Regions from separate parts of the Pseudomonas bubulae genome, predicted to be linked through region 1. Evidence: predicted binding sites of a transcription regulator. Region 1 holds the regulator's gene; the other holds the start of a gene.
What was found. The regulator sigma-54, encoded in region 1, starts transcription at its own class of promoters, with help from an activator protein. The targets are predictions, from matches to a motif close to ANTGGCATNNANNTTGCTNT.
Positions count from the first base shown of each region.

Region 2: a site for sigma-54 is predicted at 7,579-7,598, ahead of fliD (flagellar filament capping protein FliD). Genes of this name have one in related genera too.

Region 1 is NZ_CP146077.1:4,807,258-4,816,417, reverse strand. It holds gene V6L81_RS22225 (ZIP family metal transporter) at 1-350, shown strand, start outside; gene V6L81_RS22220 (HPr family phosphocarrier protein) at 484-756, opposite strand; gene rapZ (RNase adapter RapZ) at 772-1,629, opposite strand; gene ptsN (PTS IIA-like nitrogen regulatory protein PtsN) at 1,632-2,096, opposite strand; gene hpf (ribosome hibernation-promoting factor, HPF/YfiA family) at 2,109-2,417, opposite strand; gene V6L81_RS22200 (RNA polymerase factor sigma-54) at 2,493-3,986, opposite strand; gene lptB (LPS export ABC transporter ATP-binding protein) at 4,222-4,947, opposite strand; gene lptA (lipopolysaccharide transport periplasmic protein LptA) at 4,947-5,492, opposite strand; gene lptC (LPS export ABC transporter periplasmic protein LptC) at 5,479-6,051, opposite strand; gene V6L81_RS22180 (HAD family hydrolase) at 6,060-6,584, opposite strand; gene V6L81_RS22175 (KpsF/GutQ family sugar-phosphate isomerase) at 6,584-7,558, opposite strand; gene V6L81_RS22170 (ATP-binding cassette domain-containing protein) at 7,851-8,660, shown strand; gene mlaE (lipid asymmetry maintenance ABC transporter permease subunit MlaE) at 8,660-9,160, shown strand, end outside.
Region 2 is NZ_CP146077.1:4,051,183-4,060,342, forward strand. It holds gene fliF (flagellar basal-body MS-ring/collar protein FliF) at 1-384, opposite strand, end outside; gene fliE (flagellar hook-basal body complex protein FliE) at 400-732, opposite strand; gene V6L81_RS18650 (sigma-54 dependent transcriptional regulator) at 977-2,362, opposite strand; gene V6L81_RS18655 (PAS domain-containing sensor histidine kinase) at 2,368-3,486, opposite strand; gene V6L81_RS18660 (sigma-54 dependent transcriptional regulator) at 3,694-5,175, opposite strand; gene V6L81_RS18665 (flagellar protein FliT) at 5,356-5,649, opposite strand; gene fliS (flagellar export chaperone FliS) at 5,666-6,055, opposite strand; gene fliD (flagellar filament capping protein FliD) at 6,152-7,519, opposite strand; gene V6L81_RS18680 (flagellin) at 7,680-9,160, opposite strand, start outside.

The sequences.
Region 1 (9,160 bases):
TGCCGGATGCCGATAGCCTGGCGATGGGCATTGCGTTGCAGGATGTGCCGGAAGGCCTGGTGATTGCCCTTGTATTGGCAGGGGCGGGCATGTCGCGGGTCAAGGCGTTCCTGATTGGTGCTGCATCAGGTCTGGTTGAACCGGTCTTTGCGGTGCTCTGTGCCTGGCTGGTCAACTTGGCCGAGGTGCTGTTGCCGTTGGGTCTGGCATTGGCGGCCGGGGCGATGCTGCTGGTGGTCACCCAGGAAGTCATCCCCGAGTCGCGGCGCAATGGCCACGAAAAGCTGGCGAGCCTGGGGCTGTGTGTCGGCTTTTGTTTGATGATGGTGATGGATACGGCGCTTGGTTGAATCGATCTCTGCAGATACTCTTTAGTCGATCAATTCCTGCCGTGGGAGCGAGCCTGCTCGCGAACGACCTTCGCGAGCAGGCTCGCTCCCACAGCGGCAGTTTCCCTGCCGCTGCGTCGAAAAGGCTTCAGGCTTATTCGCCTTCATCAAAGTAGTTATTGATCAGGGCAACCAGTGCGTCCAGCGCTTCCTGATCCTTCTCACCTTCGGTCTTGATGTGGATGGTTGTGCCCTTGCCGGCGGCCAGCATCATCATGGCCATGATGCTTTTGCCGTCGACCATCGACTCAGGGGTGCGACCCGCCTGGATCTGACATGGGAACTGCCCTGCGATGCCGACAAACTTTGCCGATGCACGGGCGTGCAAGCCCAGTTTGTTGATGATTTCAATTTCCACTGCAGGCATCGCGGGGTAGATCCTTCAAGTAAGGTCGCGGTGGCGAACCTGGACGTTCTTCAGAGTTTCTTGCAGGCATTTGCCCAGGCGTTCGGTCAGGTACACGGAGCGGTGATGCCCGCCCGTGCAGCCGATTCCGATTGTCACATAGGCGCGGTTGCTGGCTGCAAAGCGCGGTAGCCATTTAAGCAGGTAGCTGGAGATGTCCTGGAACATCTCTTCGACATCAGGTTGCGCCGCCAGATAATCGGCTACCGGCTGGTCCAGCCCTGACTGCTCGCGCAGCTCGGGTTTCCAGTACGGGTTGGGCAGGCAACGCACGTCAAACACCAGGTCGGCATCCACCGGCATACCGCGCTTGAAACCGAACGACTCCACCAAAAAGGCGGTGCCTGGCTCTGGCTTGTTCAGCAGACGCAGCTTGATGGTGTCACGTAACTGATACAGATTCAGATTGGTGGTGTTGATGGTCAGGTCAGCGAGGTCGGCAATGGGGCCCAAAAGCTGGGTTTCATCGCGAATGGCTTCGGCAAGGGAGCGGCTCGCGCTGCTGAGCGGGTGGCGCCTGCGGGTTTCCGAGAAGCGCTTGAGCAAGGTTTCTTCGTCGGCATCCAGGTACAGCACGTCGCACTGGATATGCCGGTTACGCACCTCTTCAAGCAACTGCGGAAAACGTGACAAATGACTCGGCAGGTTGCGCGCATCGATCGAAACGGCCACCAGTGGCTGGGCCAGTTCAGTGTGAATCAACGCGCGTTCGGCCAGTTCCGGCAGCAAGCCGGCTGGCAGGTTGTCGATGCAATAGAAACCGTTGTCTTCAAGGACGGCGAGGGCAGTGCTTTTACCGGAGCCGGAGCGTCCGCTGACTATGACTAAGCGCATGATTAATGACCGTTCTGTACGTCCAGAACAACCTGATACAACGCTTCGTTGCTAGGTGCGTTGCGCAGTCTTTCGCGCACGTCTTTGCGATCGAGCATGCTGGCAATCTGCCGGAGCAGTTCCAGGTGTGCATCGGTTGCCGCTTCTGGCACCAGCAAAACGAAAAGTAGGTCGACCGGCGCGCCATCGATGGCGTCGAAATCTATGGGGGCGTCGAGGTGCAGCAAGGCGCTTACAGGCGACTCGCAGCCCTTGAGGCGGCAATGGGGTATGGCGATGCCGTTGCCAAAACCGGTGGAACCCAGTTTTTCACGGGCAATAAGGCTCTCGAAAACATCCTGCATTTCGAGACCAGGCACTTCGCGGCTGATCAGGTTGGCAATATGTTCGAGTGCACGCTTTTTACTGCCGCCCGGCGCGTTCACCAGGGAACGGCCGGGGGTCAGGATACTTTCAAGTCGGATCATGGGTAGGGAGTATTAACGACCGGTCGCGCCCTGGAGCAGGCTTTGGGTCTTTTCCTTATGCTTTTTCAGTTGGCGATCAAGCTTGTCAGTGAGCAGATCGATGGCGGCATACATATCGTCATGCTCGGCGTTGGCAACGACTTCTCCTCCATGGATGTGCAAGGTGGCCTCGATTTTCTGTTTCAGTTTTTCGACCGCCATCGTTACCTGTACGTTGGTAATCTTGTCGAAGTGACGCTCCAGTCGGTCGAGTTTTTCGCCGATGTATGCGCGTAGCGGTTCGGTGACTTCCAGTTGGTGTCCACTGATGTTGACTTGCATACAGTTTCTCCTTTGATGCCATTGCATAAAGCGGCAGGCCGAGCAGCCTGCCACTGAAACGCCGGGGTCCGTGGCTTACATCAAACGCTTGCGTTCGCTCGAAGGCGCTATCCCGAGGGATTCGCGGTACTTGGCGACGGTGCGACGGGCTACCTGAATACCTTGTGCCTCCAGTAAACCAGCGATCTTGCTGTCACTCAACGGCTTTTTCTGATTTTCCGCTGCAACCAGTTTTTTGATGATGGCACGGATCGCGGTGGAGGAGCATTCGCCGCCTTCAGAGGTGCTGACGTGGCTGGAGAAAAAGTATTTAAGTTCATAAATACCCCGTGGGGTATGCATGAATTTTTGTGTGGTAACCCGGGAAATGGTGGATTCGTGCATGCCCACCGCTTCGGCGATATCGTGCAGTACCAGGGGTTTCATGGCTTCATCGCCATGCTCGAGAAATCCGCGTTGGTGCTCGACGATCTGGGTCGCCACTTTCATCAGGGTTTCGTTGCGGCTTTGCAGGCTTTTGATAAACCAGCGTGCTTCCTGCAGCTGGTTGCGCATAAAGGTGTTGTCGGCGCTGGTATCGGCTCTGCGTACGAAACCGGCGTATTGCGCGTTCACCCGCAGGCGCGGTACGGACTCCTGGTTAAGCTCGACCAGCCAGCGCTCGTTGTCCTTGCGCACGATCACGTCAGGTACGACGTATTCGGCTTCGCTGGATTCGATTTGCGAACCCGGGCGCGGGTTGAGGCTCTGTACCAGTTCAATGACCTGGCGCAGTTCGTCCTCTTTGAGCTTCATGCGGCGCATCAGCTGGCTGTAGTCGCGTGCGCCCAGCAGGTCGATGTAGTCGGTGACCAGGCGCTTGGCCTCGCTCAGCCAGGGGGTCTTGGCAGGCAGTTGGCGCAATTGCAGGAGCAGGCATTCGCCCAGGTTGCGCGCGCCAATGCCAGCCGGTTCGAATTGCTGGATGCGATGCAGGACGGCTTCGATTTCATCGAGTTCAATGTCCAGTTCCGGATCAAAGGCTTCGAGGATTTCTTCGAGGGTTTCGTCCAGGTAGCCCTGGTTGTTGATGCAGTCGATCAGGGTTACGCCGATCAGACGGTCGGTGTCGGACATCGGAGCCAGGTTCAATTGCCACAGCAGGTGGCTTTGCAGGCTTTCACCGGTCGAGGTGCGGGTGGTGAAGTCCCACTCGTCATCGTCGTTGCTTGGCAGGCTGCTGGCGCTGGTCTGGTAGATGTCTTCCCAGGCAGTGTCCACGGGCAGTTCGTTGGGAATGCGCTCACCCCAGTCACCGTCTTCCAGATTGTCTACGGTCTGGGCAGTTTCCTGGTAGGTGGGCTCTTGAACGTCGGGATTGGGCTTTTGCTCAATGTTATCGGCAAGGGGGTCTGCATTGTCGAAGTCGTCGCCTTCTTCCTGGCGCTCGAGCATGGGGTTGGACTCCAGGGCTTCCTGGATTTCCTGTTGCAGATCGAGGGTCGACAATTGGAGCAGGCGGATGGCCTGTTGCAGCTGAGGTGTCATTGTCAGCTGCTGGCCCATTCTCAGGACTAGCGATGGTTTCATGGCAGGGGCTTAACACCTTATTCGCCGGCGCACATGGCGCCATCCACTACAGGGCGCGTGAGCGCCAAACATAAGCAAATTATATGCCTGAAACCGGTGCGTTTGCCTAGGGGGCGGTCTAAATTAGTTTGCGGGTGGTGAACTGATCGAGAGCACCCCGTTGAATATTCGGGCAATAAAATGCTGGCGCATTTTTACTGCCCGGATGCCCTGGCTGCCCATGATGTGTCCGGGCTTACAGGCGGAACTCGTGACCCAGGTAAACTTCCCGCACCAACTTGTTGGCCAGAATCGTTTCAGCATCGCCTTCAGCGATCAATTGACCGTCATTGACGATATAGGCCGTTTCGCAGATATCGAGGGTTTCACGGACATTGTGGTCGGTGATCAGCACGCCAATGCCCTTGGCTTTGAGGTGGTAGATGATTTGTTTGATGTCGCCCACCGAGATCGGATCGACACCGGCAAAGGGTTCGTCGAGCAGGATGAACTTGGGTGCCGTGGCCAGTGCGCGGGCAATTTCTACCCGACGGCGCTCACCGCCCGACAGGCTCATGCCCAGGTTGTCGCGAATATGGTTGATATGGAATTCCTGCAGCAGGCTTTCCAGCTCCTTGCGACGACCGGTCTTGTCGAGCTCCTTGCGGGTTTCGAGGATTGCCATGATGTTGTCGGCCACCGACAGCTTGCGAAAGATCGAGGCTTCCTGTGGCAAGTAACCGATACCGGCGCGTGCGCGACCATGCATGGGCTCGTGGCTGACGTCCAGGTCATCGATCAGTACGCGACCCTGATCGGCGTGCACCAGGCCGACAATCATGTAGAAACAGGTGGTTTTGCCCGCGCCGTTGGGGCCGAGCAGGCCCACGATTTGCCCGCTGTCGATCGACAGGCTGACATCACGTACTACCTGACGGCTCTTGTAGCTTTTGGCCAGATGCTGGGCTTTCAGAGTTGCCATTACTGGGCCTTCTGCTGGTCGGTTTTCTTCTTGGGCTGGATCACCATGTCGATGCGCGGGCGAGGTGCGGTGACATTGGCGCCATTGGCGCGACCGGCACTGGCAATTTGTTTTACCGTGTCGTAGACGATTTTCTCGCCCTCGGTGGTATTGCCGTCGTTAATCACTTTGGCCTTGTCAATCAGTACGATGCGGTTTTGTGGTGCATGGTATTGAATGGTGACGGCATAAGCCTGTACCGGTTTGGGGTCAGTGGCTTTTTGCAGTTGCTCGAAGTAGGCCAGGTTGCCGACGGATGTCACCACGTCGATTTCGCCCGCAGCATTACGGGTGATGGTGACGGTGTTGCCGGTGATTTTCATCGAGCCCTGGGTGATGATGACATCGCCCTTGTAGGTGGCAATACCTTGCTTGTCATCCAGTTGTGCCTCGTTGGCCTGGATGCGAATAGGTTGTTCGGTGTCGTTCGGCAGAGCCCAGGCGCTCACGCTTCCCAGTGCTGCGCTCAGGCTGAGCAATAAAGGGAGGGTTTTAACGAGACTCATACTGTCCTCTTACGTTGGACAGCAGGTCCATCCTGCCGTCTTTCAAATATGCTTTCATGCCCTTGCCAGTGGTTACGCCGCCAGCGCCGTCGATTCTAACGTCTCGCTCGGTCTGCGCATATTCCTTCTGGGGGAATACAGTCATACGGGTACTGGTAATAATGGTGGTGCGGTTTTTTTCGTCAGTGCGCGCGATGCGCACCGAATCGATAAGCTCGACCTCGGTGCCATCCGGGTTGACTTCACCGCGCTCGCTCTGCACGTGCCACGGGTAGGCCGTGCCGCGGTAGAGCTGCATTTTCGGTTGGGTCATCTGAGTGACCTCGGAAGCCTTCAAATGTTCAAGCTTCTCGGACGTCATGTCGTACTGCAGCTTGCCGTCAGGTAAAAACTGACGGCTGTGTGCATTGGTGGCGTAGTAGTCGATAGCGTTTTCATCCACCGCCAGGGTAGGGGCATTGAGAAAACGTTCCGGCCTGATATTCCAGTAGCCAGCAGCTGCAAACAGCGAGGCAATCACTGTAAACAGCACTATTTGGCGAATCTTTTTGCTCAGCATAGAAAGCTCTATAGGTAGGCGGCGTGGGCTGCGTCCAGGCTGCCCTGGGCACGCAGAATCAGCTCGCAGAATTCACGGGCGGCACCTTCGCCACCCCGCGCCCGGGTTACCCCGTGGGCGTGCTCGCGGACAAAGTCCGCAGCGTTGGCCACGGCCATGCCCAGACCTACCCGGCGGATAACCGGCAGGTCGGGCAAGTCATCTCCCAGGTAAGCAACCTGTTCATAGCTTAGGTTGAGTTGGCCAAGAAGCTCGTCCAGTACGACCAATTTGTCTTCGCGGCCCTGGTACAGATACGGGATGCCCAGGTTTTGTGCGCGACGCTCGACCACCGGGGTTTTGCGGCCGCTGATAATTGCCGTTTGCACACCGGCGGCCATAAGCATCTTGATGCCCTGGCCGTCGAGGGTATTGAAGGTCTTGAATTCGCTGCCATCTTCGAGGAAATACAGGCGGCCGTCGGTCAATACGCCGTCAACGTCAAAAATGGCCAGCTTGATGCCCTTGCCGCGCTTGAGAAGTTCCTGGGTCATTACATTACTCCTGCGCGTAGCAGATCGTGCATGTTCAAGGCGCCAACCGGACGATCTTGCTTGTCGACCACCACCAGCGCGCTGATTTTGTGGTCTTCCATGATTTTAAGGGCTTCGGCTGCCAGCATGTCGGCGCGGGCGGTTTTGCCGTGCGGGGTCATGACCGCGTCGATGGTGGCGTTGCGGATGTCGATTTCGCGGTCCAGGGTGCGGCGCAAGTCGCCGTCAGTAAAGATTCCGGCCAGTCGACCGTCCTCTTCTATGACGACGGTCATGCCCAGGCCCTTGTGGGTCATTTCCATCAACGCTTCCTTGAGCAATGTACCGCGCACGACTTGCGGCAGTTCATCGCCAGAGTGCATGACGTTTTCCACTTTCAGCAATAGGCGTCGGCCCAGTGCTCCGCCGGGGTGGGAAAAGGCGAAATCTTCTGCAGTAAAACCGCGAGCTTCAAGCAGGGCAATAGCCAGTGCATCGCCCAGCACCAAGGTTGCCGTGGTGGACGAGGTCGGTGCCAGATTCAACGGGCAGGCTTCCTGGGCCACGCGGGCATCCAGGCTGACATCGGCGGCCTTGGCCAGCGGCGATTCGGGGTTGCCGGTCATGCTGATCAGCTTGATGCCCAGGCGCTTGATCAGTGGCAGCAGGGTGACGATTTCGGCGGTCGAGCCGGAGTTGGACAGTGCGAGGATAATGTCATCGCGGGTAATCATGCCCATGTCGCCGTGGCTGGCTTCTGCCGGGTGGACAAAAAAAGCCGTGGTGCCGGTGCTGGCCAGGGTTGCGGCAATTTTATTGCCGATGTGTCCTGACTTGCCCATGCCGACCACGACCACCCGGCCTTTACTGGCCAAAATCATCTCGCAAGCGCGTACGAAATCTGCGTCGATATGTGTCAGCAAGCCCTCTACGGCTTCCAGTTCGAGGCGGATGGTGCGTTGGGCGGATTGGATCAGGTCGCTGGATTGGCTCATGGTTGAAGTCGGGTAGCCTGAGAAAAGGCAACGATTATAGCGGTTATGTGGCGTTCCCTCACGCTTGATCGCTGTGCTTTATTGCATGTGCTTACAAAGTGCGCGTGTGTTTGCAGAAAAAACATCTTTATTTCACTGTACTGAGACTTAACCGGCACTCCTTCGGTCTTGGGCGGTCACTATGAGCAGTGGTATAGTTCGCCGCCAGTTCGGCCCGCCAGGGAACGCGTGCTTCTTCACAAGAAGTTTGGTGTCCGGGTGAGAGGCAGAGGCTGCATCGCAAGGAGTTTAGATGAGCGCCGATAACGCCTACGCGGTCGAGCTGAAGGGAGTGTCCTTCAAGCGCGGTACGCGCAGCATCTTCAATAATGTCGATATTCGCATCCCGCGTGGCAAGGTCACGGGGATCATGGGGCCGTCTGGCTGCGGCAAGACCACACTGTTGCGCCTGATGGGCATGCAACTGCGTCCCAACAGCGGCGAAGTGTGGGTCAACAATCAAAACCTGCCGGCCCTGTCGCGCAGTGATTTGTTTGATGCCCGCAAGCATATGGGCGTGTTGTTTCAGAGCGGTGCGCTGTTTACCGATCTGGACGTGTTCGAGAACGTTGCTTTCCCGTTGCGGGTGCATACCGAGCTGCCGGAAGAAATGATCCGTGACATCGTGCTGCTTAAATTGCAGGCGGTGGGCTTGCGCGGAGCTATCGACCTGATGCCCGACGAGTTGTCCGGCGGCATGAAACGCCGGGTGGCGCTGGCGCGGGCGATTGCCCTGGATCCGCAGATCCTGATGTATGACGAACCCTTCGTGGGGCAGGATCCCATTGCAATGGGCGTGCTGGTACGCCTGATTCGTTTGCTCAATGATGCGCTGGGCATTACCAGTATCGTGGTTTCTCACGATCTGGCTGAAACTGCGAGCATTGCCGACTATCTATATGTAGTCGGCGATGGCCAGGTGCTGGGGCAGGGCACGCCCGAAGAATTGATGAACGCCGATAACCCGCGCATTCGCCAGTTCATGACCGGCGACCCGGATGGCCCGGTTCCGTTCCACTTTCCGGCGTCGGACTACCGAACCGATCTACTGGGGAAGCGCTGATGCGCAAGATGTCATTAATGAGCCGTATCGGTCTGTTCGGCCGGGCCGGGATCGACACCGTTGCGGTACTGGGGCGTTCGGCAGTGTTCCTGTTTCATGCACTGCTGGGGCGTGGCGGTATCGGGGGCGGGTTTGGTTTGCTGGTCAGGCAGCTGCATTCGGTTGGCGTCATGTCGCTGGTCATTATCGTGGTGTCCGGCATATTTATCGGCATGGTACTGGCACTGCAAGGCTTCAGTATCCTGTCCAGCTATGGTTCGGAGCAGGCAGTGGGGCAGATGGTGGCCCTGACCCTGTTGCGCGAACTGGGTCCCGTGGTTACCGCCTTGCTGTTCGCCGGGCGCGCAGGGTCGGCGCTGACGGCTGAAATCGGCAACATGAAATCGACCGAGCAGTTGTCCAGCCTGGAAATGATCGGTGTTGATCCGCTCAAGTACATCATTGCGCCGCGGTTGTGGGCCGGGTTTATTTCCCTGCCTGTGCTGGCGATGATTTTCAGC
Region 2 (9,160 bases), 760 kb from region 1:
AATCTCGAAACCGATATTGCCGTCGGTGGGCGTCACGCCTGCGGCGGCCAGTTTGAGGCGGGCACGGGAGACGTCATCGGCCTTGACCAGCAAGGCGCCAGAATTAGGTTCGACGGTGTAGGCAATGTCTGCAGCGGCCAGGGTTTCCATGACCTGCTTGGCATCCATACCGGCCAGGCTGCCGTACAGCGGCCGGTAGTCGGGTTGCTGGGACCACAGCACCACGGCAAAACCGATCGCCACGCTCGCCGCCAGACCGACCATCAGGCCGACCTGACGCAGCATGGTCATGTCGCCCAGATTGTCGAGAAAGGTCAGGCCAAACAGCGGTTTGCCGCCTGCGCCTGCTTTGGCCGGAACGTTATCCGGGAGTGCATCTGCCATGACTTGATATCGCCCTTAAACCGGCATCTGCATGATGTCTTGGTAAGCCTGAACCAGCTTGTTACGTACTTGGGTCAAGGCCTGAAAGGAAACGCTGGCCTTCTGGGAGGCGATCATCACGTCAGTCAGGTCGACACCGCTTTTACCGATCTCGAACGCGTTGGACAGCTGACTCGACGCCTGCTGGGTTTCGCTGACCTTGTTGATCGCATTACCGAGCATGTCGGAGAAGCTGCTGGCACCCGCTTCGGGAGCGGCCTGCACAGCCGATTTCGGTTGTGCCATGGCGTCCATCTGCATGGCCCGCATGTCCAACATCAATCGATTAAATTCAATACCTTGGCTCATGGACCAGTGCCTCCGACGACCCGCATTTTTTTGACACTTTCACAGCGCATATTGAGGTGTAGCAACAAGGGTGCCAGCTCCTTGCCGTTTTATAACAATTAACGTTACAAAACGTCGCAGACAAGGATAACACCTGCCCCTGCGGGAGCGGGCTTGCCCGCGATTTAATCGACGCGGTGAATCAGGCGCTGCGCGGTGATGCCTTCGCGGGCAAGCCCGCTCCCACAGGGGTTTAGTGACGCTCTCAGGTGGCAGCAAACAAATAAGCCTCAACATCCATCCCCGCATCACGCATTTGCGCCAGCTTGTAGCGCAAGGTGCGCGGGCTGATGCCCAGACGCTCGGAAGCTTCCTTGCGTCGCCCGCGCTCGGCACGCAAGGTGTCGATAATCATCTGGAACTCACGCCGGCGCAGATCATCGCCCAAGCCGCCCGCCGACTCCACAACTTCCACCGCCAGCGGCTCAGGGCGCGTCAATGGCGGCAAAGGTGCACAGGCCACAGGCCCGGCCAGGCAAAAATCTGCCGCCTCGATCAAGCCGCGCTGCTGCAAGATCAGCGCCCGTTGAATCGCGTTATCCAGTTCGCGCACGTTGCCCGGCCACGGGTATGCACTCAGGCACGCCTTGGCATCGGGCGAAAACCCTACAGCAGTGTGCTTCATTTTGCTGATGTGTTTGGCCAGCAGCCGCTCTGCCAGCGGCAGGATATCGGCGATGCGCTCACGCAACGGCCTCCAGGCCAGGGGGAATACCGAAAGGCGGTAGTACAGATCTTCGCGAAAACGCCCCGCTGCCACCTCCCCCGCCAGTTCGCGGTTGGTGGTGGCGACAACACGGATATCCAGCGCAACCGGCTTGCGCCCGCCCACCCGTTCAACTTCGCGCTCTTGCAATACGCGCAGCAGCTTGGCCTGCAAACCCAAGGGCATTTCGGAAATTTCATCCAGCAGCAAGGTGCCGCCATCAGCCTGCTCGAACTTGCCGGCCTGGGCGGCAATGGCGCCGGTGAAGGCGCCTTTTTCATGACCAAACAGGGTCGCCTCGAGCATATTGTCGGGGATCGCCGCACAATTGATCGCCACAAACGGCCGATCCACCCGATGGGAATGCTGGTGGATATAACGCGCCAGCACCTCTTTGCCAGTGCCCGACTCGCCCGAGATCAGTACCGTGGCATCACTGCGCGCCACCCGTGCCGCCAGCTCCAGCAACTGTGCGCTGGCCGGTTCCACCGCCACCGGCCCTTCGCTGTCGGCCACGCCGAGGCTGCCCAGAGCATGGCGGGCCACCAGATCGAGCAAGGCTTTGGGCTCGAACGGCTTGACCAGATAATCCACCGCCCCTTCACGCATGGCATCCACCGCCCGCTCCACCGCACCGTGAGCCGTCATCAGCAGCACCGGCAATTGCGGCTGGCAGGCGCGCAGGCGGGCCAGCAACTGATGGCCATCCATACCGGGCATATTGACGTCACTGATCACCAGGCTGAACGGCTCCAGCATCACCGCAGCCAGGGCTTCTTCCCCCGAACAGACGGCGCGAAAACCGTGACCTGCCAGCAACAGTGTGTCTGCCAGGGCCTCACGCAACGCATGGTCGTCCTCGACCAACAGCACGTTAATTCGCATCACCATCAGTTTGCCTCCGCTACAACGGGAATCAGCGGCAAGCTGAGCAAGGCACAGGTGCCACGCCCCAGCCGCGAACGTAATTGCAATTGCCCCTGGTGCGCACGCACCACGGCATTGACCACCGCGAGGCCCAGACCTGTACCAGTGGCCTTGGTGGTGAAAAACGGCTCGCCCAGGCGCGCCAGCACTTGCGGCTCAATGCCACTGCCGTTGTCGCTGACACACACCCTTAAACTGTTGTCGCGGCGATACAGATGCACCTTGAGCCGCACCTGTGGCGTACCGGCTTGCAGGGCGTTTTCGATCAGGTTGAGCAGCGCGCCGACCAGGGTGTCGCGATTGCACAGCAACTGCCCCGTGTAGGCATCGCACTGCCAGCGGATCGCCACACCCTGCACATGGGTTTGCGCGGCGGCTTGCAGGGCCTGCATCAATACTTTGGGGGTGACCCTGTCCGTAAGCGGCAGTTCGCCACGCGCAAATACCAGCATGTCGCGCACCTGATGCTCCAGCTCGTGCAGGCGCTCCTTGAGACGCCCGGCGAAGCGCTGCTGGGTTTCCACCGGCAGCGCCTGCTCGGTGAGATGACTGGCGTAGATCAGCGCCGCCGACAGCGGCGTACGAATCTGGTGGGCCAGGGAAGCAACCATGCGCCCCAGAGACGACAGGCGCTCATGGCGGGCGAGCTGGTCTTGCAGGCGCCGGGTTTCTGTCAGGTCATTGAGCAACACCAGTTGCCCGGGCTCAGGGTCAAGCGAACGGGTGGCAATCGACAGGCGCCGACCGTCCTTGAGCGATACTTCGTGGCCGTCGTCTTCCCGAGGTGCAAAACAGCGGGCAATCACATGGCGCCACAACTCGCCTTCCAGCGGCAGGCCCAACAGCTCGCAGGCTGCGGGGTTGGCCTCGCGCACGTGACCACGATCATCAATCACGATGATCCCGCCTGGGAGCAGATCGAGCAGGTGTTGCAAGCGATTGGCCAGCCGCTCTTTCTCTGCAAGCTCGGCCATGCGCTGCGCACTGACCACTGCCAGCTCGCCGGTCAGCTCCGAGACGCGGGCTTCCAGCAGACTGTAGGGATCGGGGGCCGAGGACAACTGGACGGCGGCTTGAGGCATGGGGCGTACTCGCTGGGCTGACCGTCATAAAACGGTCCGTTACACCAAGCGAAGCAATACCCGTGCCTGAATAGCTAACACAAGCGAACCGCTATGCAAGCCCCGACTTATGTGGGAGCGGGCTTGCTCGCGATTTGGGCGCCTCGCAGTGTCAGGAATAACGCGGTGATGCTATCGCGAGCAAGCCCGCTCCCACAAAGTCACGCGTCAATCATCCGCCTGCTCTTCACCTTCGCGACGGCTCATGCCGTACTTGCGCATTTTTTCCACCAGGGTGGTACGACGAATCCGCAGACGCTCTGCCGCCCGCGCAACGATGCCGTTGGCGTCATCCAGTGCCTGCTGGATCAAACCCTGCTCCAGCCCGCCCAGGTAGTCCTTGAGGTCCAGGCCTTCCGGCGGCAGCATCGCATTGGCGCTGGCCACGAAGTCCGTTGTGGCATTGTTGATCGCCACACGCTCTTCCATATCGCTGCGCAGGCTGTCGACCAGTTGCTCGTCCTCGTCATCCACGTAGCGGAATTTTTTCGGCAGCTCAACAACGCCAATCACCCCGTACGGATGCATGATCGCCATGCGCTCCACCAGGTTGGCCAGCTCGCGAACGTTGCCCGGCCATGCATGACGGCACAACGACATGATGGCGGCGGAATTGAAGCGGATCGAACCGCGTTTTTCGTGCTCCATGCGCGAAATCAGCTCGTTCATCAGCAACGGAATATCTTCGACCCGCTCACGCAGCGGTGCCATTTCAATCGGGAATACGTTGAGGCGGTAGTACAGGTCTTCGCGGAAGGCGCCGACTTCAATCATGCTTTCAAGGTTTTTGTGGGTGGCGGCAATGATCCGCACATCGGCACACTGGGTCTTGTTGCTGCCCACACGCTCAAATGTACGTTCCTGCAACACACGCAACAGCTTGACCTGCATCGGCAGCGGCATATCGCCGATTTCGTCGAGGAACAGCGTGCCGCCATTGGCCAGTTCAAAACGCCCGGCACGACTGGTGATGGCCCCGGTAAAGGCGCCCTTCTCATGGCCAAACAGCTCGCTTTCCAGCAGCTCGGCAGGAATCGCCCCACAGTTGACCGGCACAAACGGCGCATCGCGACGCTTGGAATGGTAATGCAGATTGCGCGCCACCACTTCCTTGCCGGTGCCGGACTCGCCGAGGATCAGCACGCTGGCATCGGTATCGGCCACTTGCTGCATCATCTGGCGCACATGCTGGATCGCCCTGCTGGTACCGACCAGGCTGCGGAACAGGTTGGGCTCACGATGACGGCCGCGCTCGCGGGCCTGGTCATACATCTCGCGATAGACCTGGGCACGGTGCAGGGAATCAAGCAATTTGCTGTAGCTGGGGGGCATTTCGAGGCTGGACAACACCCGGCGGCGCTGGTCTTCAGGCAGGTCGAGAGAAGAAACTTCACCTAAAAGCATGATCGGCAGGAACTCATCCCACGCGGCCAGTGTCTTAAGCAGTCCTGATAAGCCACCGGCAGTACTCACGGTGCCGACCAGCACGCAAAGCACTTCGCGACTGGACGGCAAGGCACTGACAGCCTGCTCCCATTCGTGGCTGGGGCTGGTCAGATTTTCTTCGCCAAGAAAATTCAGGATCACCGCCAAATCACGGCGGCGGACGCTATCGTCATCGATCAGCAGGATTTTGGTTTCACGCCACATGCAATAGCAACTTCCCTAGTCAACTCAATGCCCCGGATGGCAGGACATATGTAGACGTCCTAACCCTGTTGGATATCTAAGACGACTGAATACAGAATAACGTGCTAGTTAAGTCAAAAAACTGTGCCGAGTCAAATTTATGGCGGTTTAAAACGCAATTAACCACATATTCTTTAGGCCTTAACCGAATAGATGGTAAACCTTTGACGCATTTTTTGCTTGGTTGATCTGCCCCATCTGCTCAACGACCGCCTGGCGCTCATCAGTAGCCGCCTCCAGCAACATGCGATACACCACCAATAACCCCTCCAGATTTTCGCGCAAAACAGCCTCGTCCAGTGGCGCTTCGTCCAGCACATTCTCGACACACACCCGGCAGGCCGAATCCAGCTCGCCGATGGCATCCCAGTTGCGCTCGGCCAGGGCATCAATCAGCGCTTCGCGGGTTTCCTGAATACGTTGCAGTTGGCTCATGACGCACTCCTCTGGCTTATTGCGGGGCGATGGCATCCCAACCACTTTTTACAGTGATCAGCAGGCGCGCCACTTCATCGATGATTTCCGGGTCGTTCTTGGCATTGGCCAGGGTCAGGCGCACGGCCATGTACTCGTACAGGCTGTCCAGTTGCTCCAGCGCGGCCTTGTCATCGGTCTTTTCTTCATCCAGGCCCTGACGCAGGCCGGTGATGATATCGATGGCCTTGGTAATCAGCATGGCCTTCTGCGGGATATCACCACGGCTCATCGCGCCCTTGGCCTGGGCCATACGGTCCAGGCCGCCTTCCATCAGCATCTGAATCAGACGATGGGGGCTGGCTTCGGAAATTTGAGCGTGGGAATTAACCTTCTGATACTGACGAAGGGCGCGCATCGGGTTCATGTTTCTACCTCATTACGGTGTCAGGCAAAAATGACTGGTTCTTGATTTTTATATCGACCGAGCTGCCGGAAGCTTTAGCGGTGAGGCTCAGTGCGATCAGGTTGTTTTAGGGTTATTAAGCGAATTCAGAGTAGTCATGACGCTGGAACTTGTGGCATTGAGCTGGGCAACCAGTGTATCCATCGCGTTGTATTTGGCAGAGAGAGTGGTTTGCAGCGTTTCCATACGGCGATCCAGATCCGCCTGCTGCGTCGTCAGGTCTGTCAGCTTGTTGTTGAGATCGCCGGTACGCTGAGTCAAGGTGCCAGCTGAGCCCACATACGAAGCCGTGGCTTTGGTCATCCGTGCTATCAGGCCCGTATCACCGGTGAAAGTCTTGGCGATATCCATCGCACCCGTGGGTTTGGCGATTGCCTTGCTCCACGCCGCATCATCCAGAGTCAGCAGGCCCGTTTTGGCATCCGTCTTGACCCCCATCTGCGACAACCCCATGGTCGTTTCCGAAGCCGCGCCATTGAGCAACTCGCCACGCAAGCTGGACACCAACTGACGCATGGAAGCATCGCCTGTCAGTGCGCCCGACATAGTGGTTGAGGAGTCCCCCGTGGCCGTGACCTTGGTTTGAGCATTGATGGTCGTCATCAATGCGTTGTAGGCCGTGACGAAAGCCTGCACAGAGGTTTTCAACGTCGTGGAGCTGGCCGCAACCGTAATAGTAGTCGCCGCCTTGTCCCCGGCCAGAAGCTCGATCGTCACACCACTGATGGCCGAGTCAACCTTGTTACTGGCGGACTCCATCTTCAAACCATCGATGGTGTAAATGGAGTTTTGCGGTTCAACCAGCGAGGTATATCCGTTCGCCAACTCCGAATCGCCACCCATGGTGATCTCGGTATCCTTGCCCATCTTCGACGAGGTCAGTACCAGACGGGAACCACTGGCATCGGTCAATACGTTGGCACTAATACCCTTGTCCGACAACTGCGTGTTAATAGATTCACGCACTTGCTTCATGGTTGCACCAGGGGCGATGCTCACGTTGTAGTCAACACCAGATTGAGAAATCTTCAACGTGGTGGCCTCGGTGCCGCTATTAACCACTGCTGAAGCACCCTTCTCGTACACCGGACTACTGACCTTCGACGCAGTGGCCAACTGCTCGACTACTAGACTGTAAGTTCCGGTTGACGCCGTGGCATCAATGGTGACCTTGCTTTTTTTATCGTCTGAAGTTGTACCTGCCAAGCCGCTGAAGCTGGAAGGATCCTTAAGTTTGTCGATGGCCGCACGATAAGAATCAAGAGCGCCCTTTACCGTACCCAGTGCCGACAGTTGCGTTGTCGTTTGCGTTTGCTGGGTAGTAATTTGCGTCTGCTTGGGCGCTTTTTCCGCAGCGACCAACGCCTTCACAATGGACTGGGTATCAATACCCGAGCCGACACCGCTTACCGTTGAACTGGCCATCTTTATTCTCCTTTTACTGCCTGCCGTTTTATTGGCTAACTACACCTATCCAGTAGACAGCAACAAAATTCATGCCACCTCGGGCATTGGTATTCACCAAAAGCCTAAAACACAGAAGGGCGCGTAAACGCGCCCTTCTGTTTTCAAACCGTTGCCGTTATTACTGAAGCAGTTTCATAACTGCGGAAGGCAACTGGTTGGCCTGGGACAGGATCGCTGTGGAGGCCTGCTGCAGGGTTTGTTGCTTGGTCAATTCAGCGGTTTCCGAAGCGAAGTCAGCATCCTGCACACGGCCACGCGCAGCGGAGGCGTTTTCATTGATGCTGTTCAAGTTAGAAACAGTGCTGTCGAAACGGTTTTGCACCGCACCCAGTGAGGAACGCTGGCTGTCGATCTGCTGAATCGCAGCGTCAAGCGCCTGAACGGTATTCTGGGACGCAGTAGCATCCAGAATATCCAACTGATCGACGGTAGTTTGTGAGGTCACTGCGCTAGTGGTGCCAGCTTCCAGCCCCAGATCAGCCAAGGTACCAGTACTGCCAGCGCTGATAACTATGTCTTTGTTGGCGGACAGAGAGATTTTGCCATCTTCAGTTTTGGTAGCTGTTGCACCTGCACTAGCGCTGTTGATCGACGAGATCACAGAGTCAATGTCGCTGCCTTTGGCGATCTTGATTTCAGTTGCGCCAATTTTCAGCGAGGTATCTGAAACGGTTTTTACGTTAGTAGTACCACTGGTCAGCCCCAGTGCAGCAAGCGAACCAGGGCCGCCGTTAGCCTTGTTGCCGTCTGCCAAAGTCAGCGCTTTGCCATCCGCAGAGGTCAGCGAGATACGGCCATTTTTGTCGATTGTTGCAGAGCCTACGTCGGGCAGAGCATTAAGCTGATCGAGGACATCCTGAACGGTGTCTTTACCAGTGGCGCCCAGGGTTACTGCCTTGCCATTGACAGTGATTTCGCCCGCAGCCAACTTCGATGCGCCAGTAGTGACCGTATTGGTAGTACCAGCAGTAAGGCCAAACTTATCCGCATCAGCACCGGCAATGGCAACCCCACCATGGGTATTCGTCAGGACGAGAGCACCACCAGCAGATACAGTGGCGTCAATTGTATTAGTTGGATCTTTATCCAACTCAGTCTGGATGGCAGTCGCTTGGGTAGCAACGGTGGCCAAACCAGCAGCAACAGTTATATCTCGACCGTTGATATTGAGCTTTTCAGTGCCAGTTGTCGTGTATGCAGGAGCTGGTACCGCACCCGTCACTGCAGTTTCGCCACCGTTCTTGGCACCGCCCGTAACCGAAGCAGCCATACCCGCCAGGTTCTCACCCGCCACCGAAGCAGTGCTGTACTGGCCTTTAAGACCTGCCGAGCTCAGGTCACCCACGCCGAAGGAGATGGTTTCGTTGGCGTTAGCGCCGACCTGGAACTTGGCGTTCTGCATCGTACCGTCCAGCAGGTTTTTGCCACCGAAGGTGGTAGTGCTGGAGATACGGTTGATTTCACCCTTCAGGGCAGTGAATTCCTGGTTAAGGGATTTGCGGTCTTCATCGCTGTTCGAGCCGTTCGCCGATTGCAGGGCCAGTTCACGCATACGCTGCAGAATGTTGGTCGATTCCTGCATCGCGCCTTCAGCAGTCT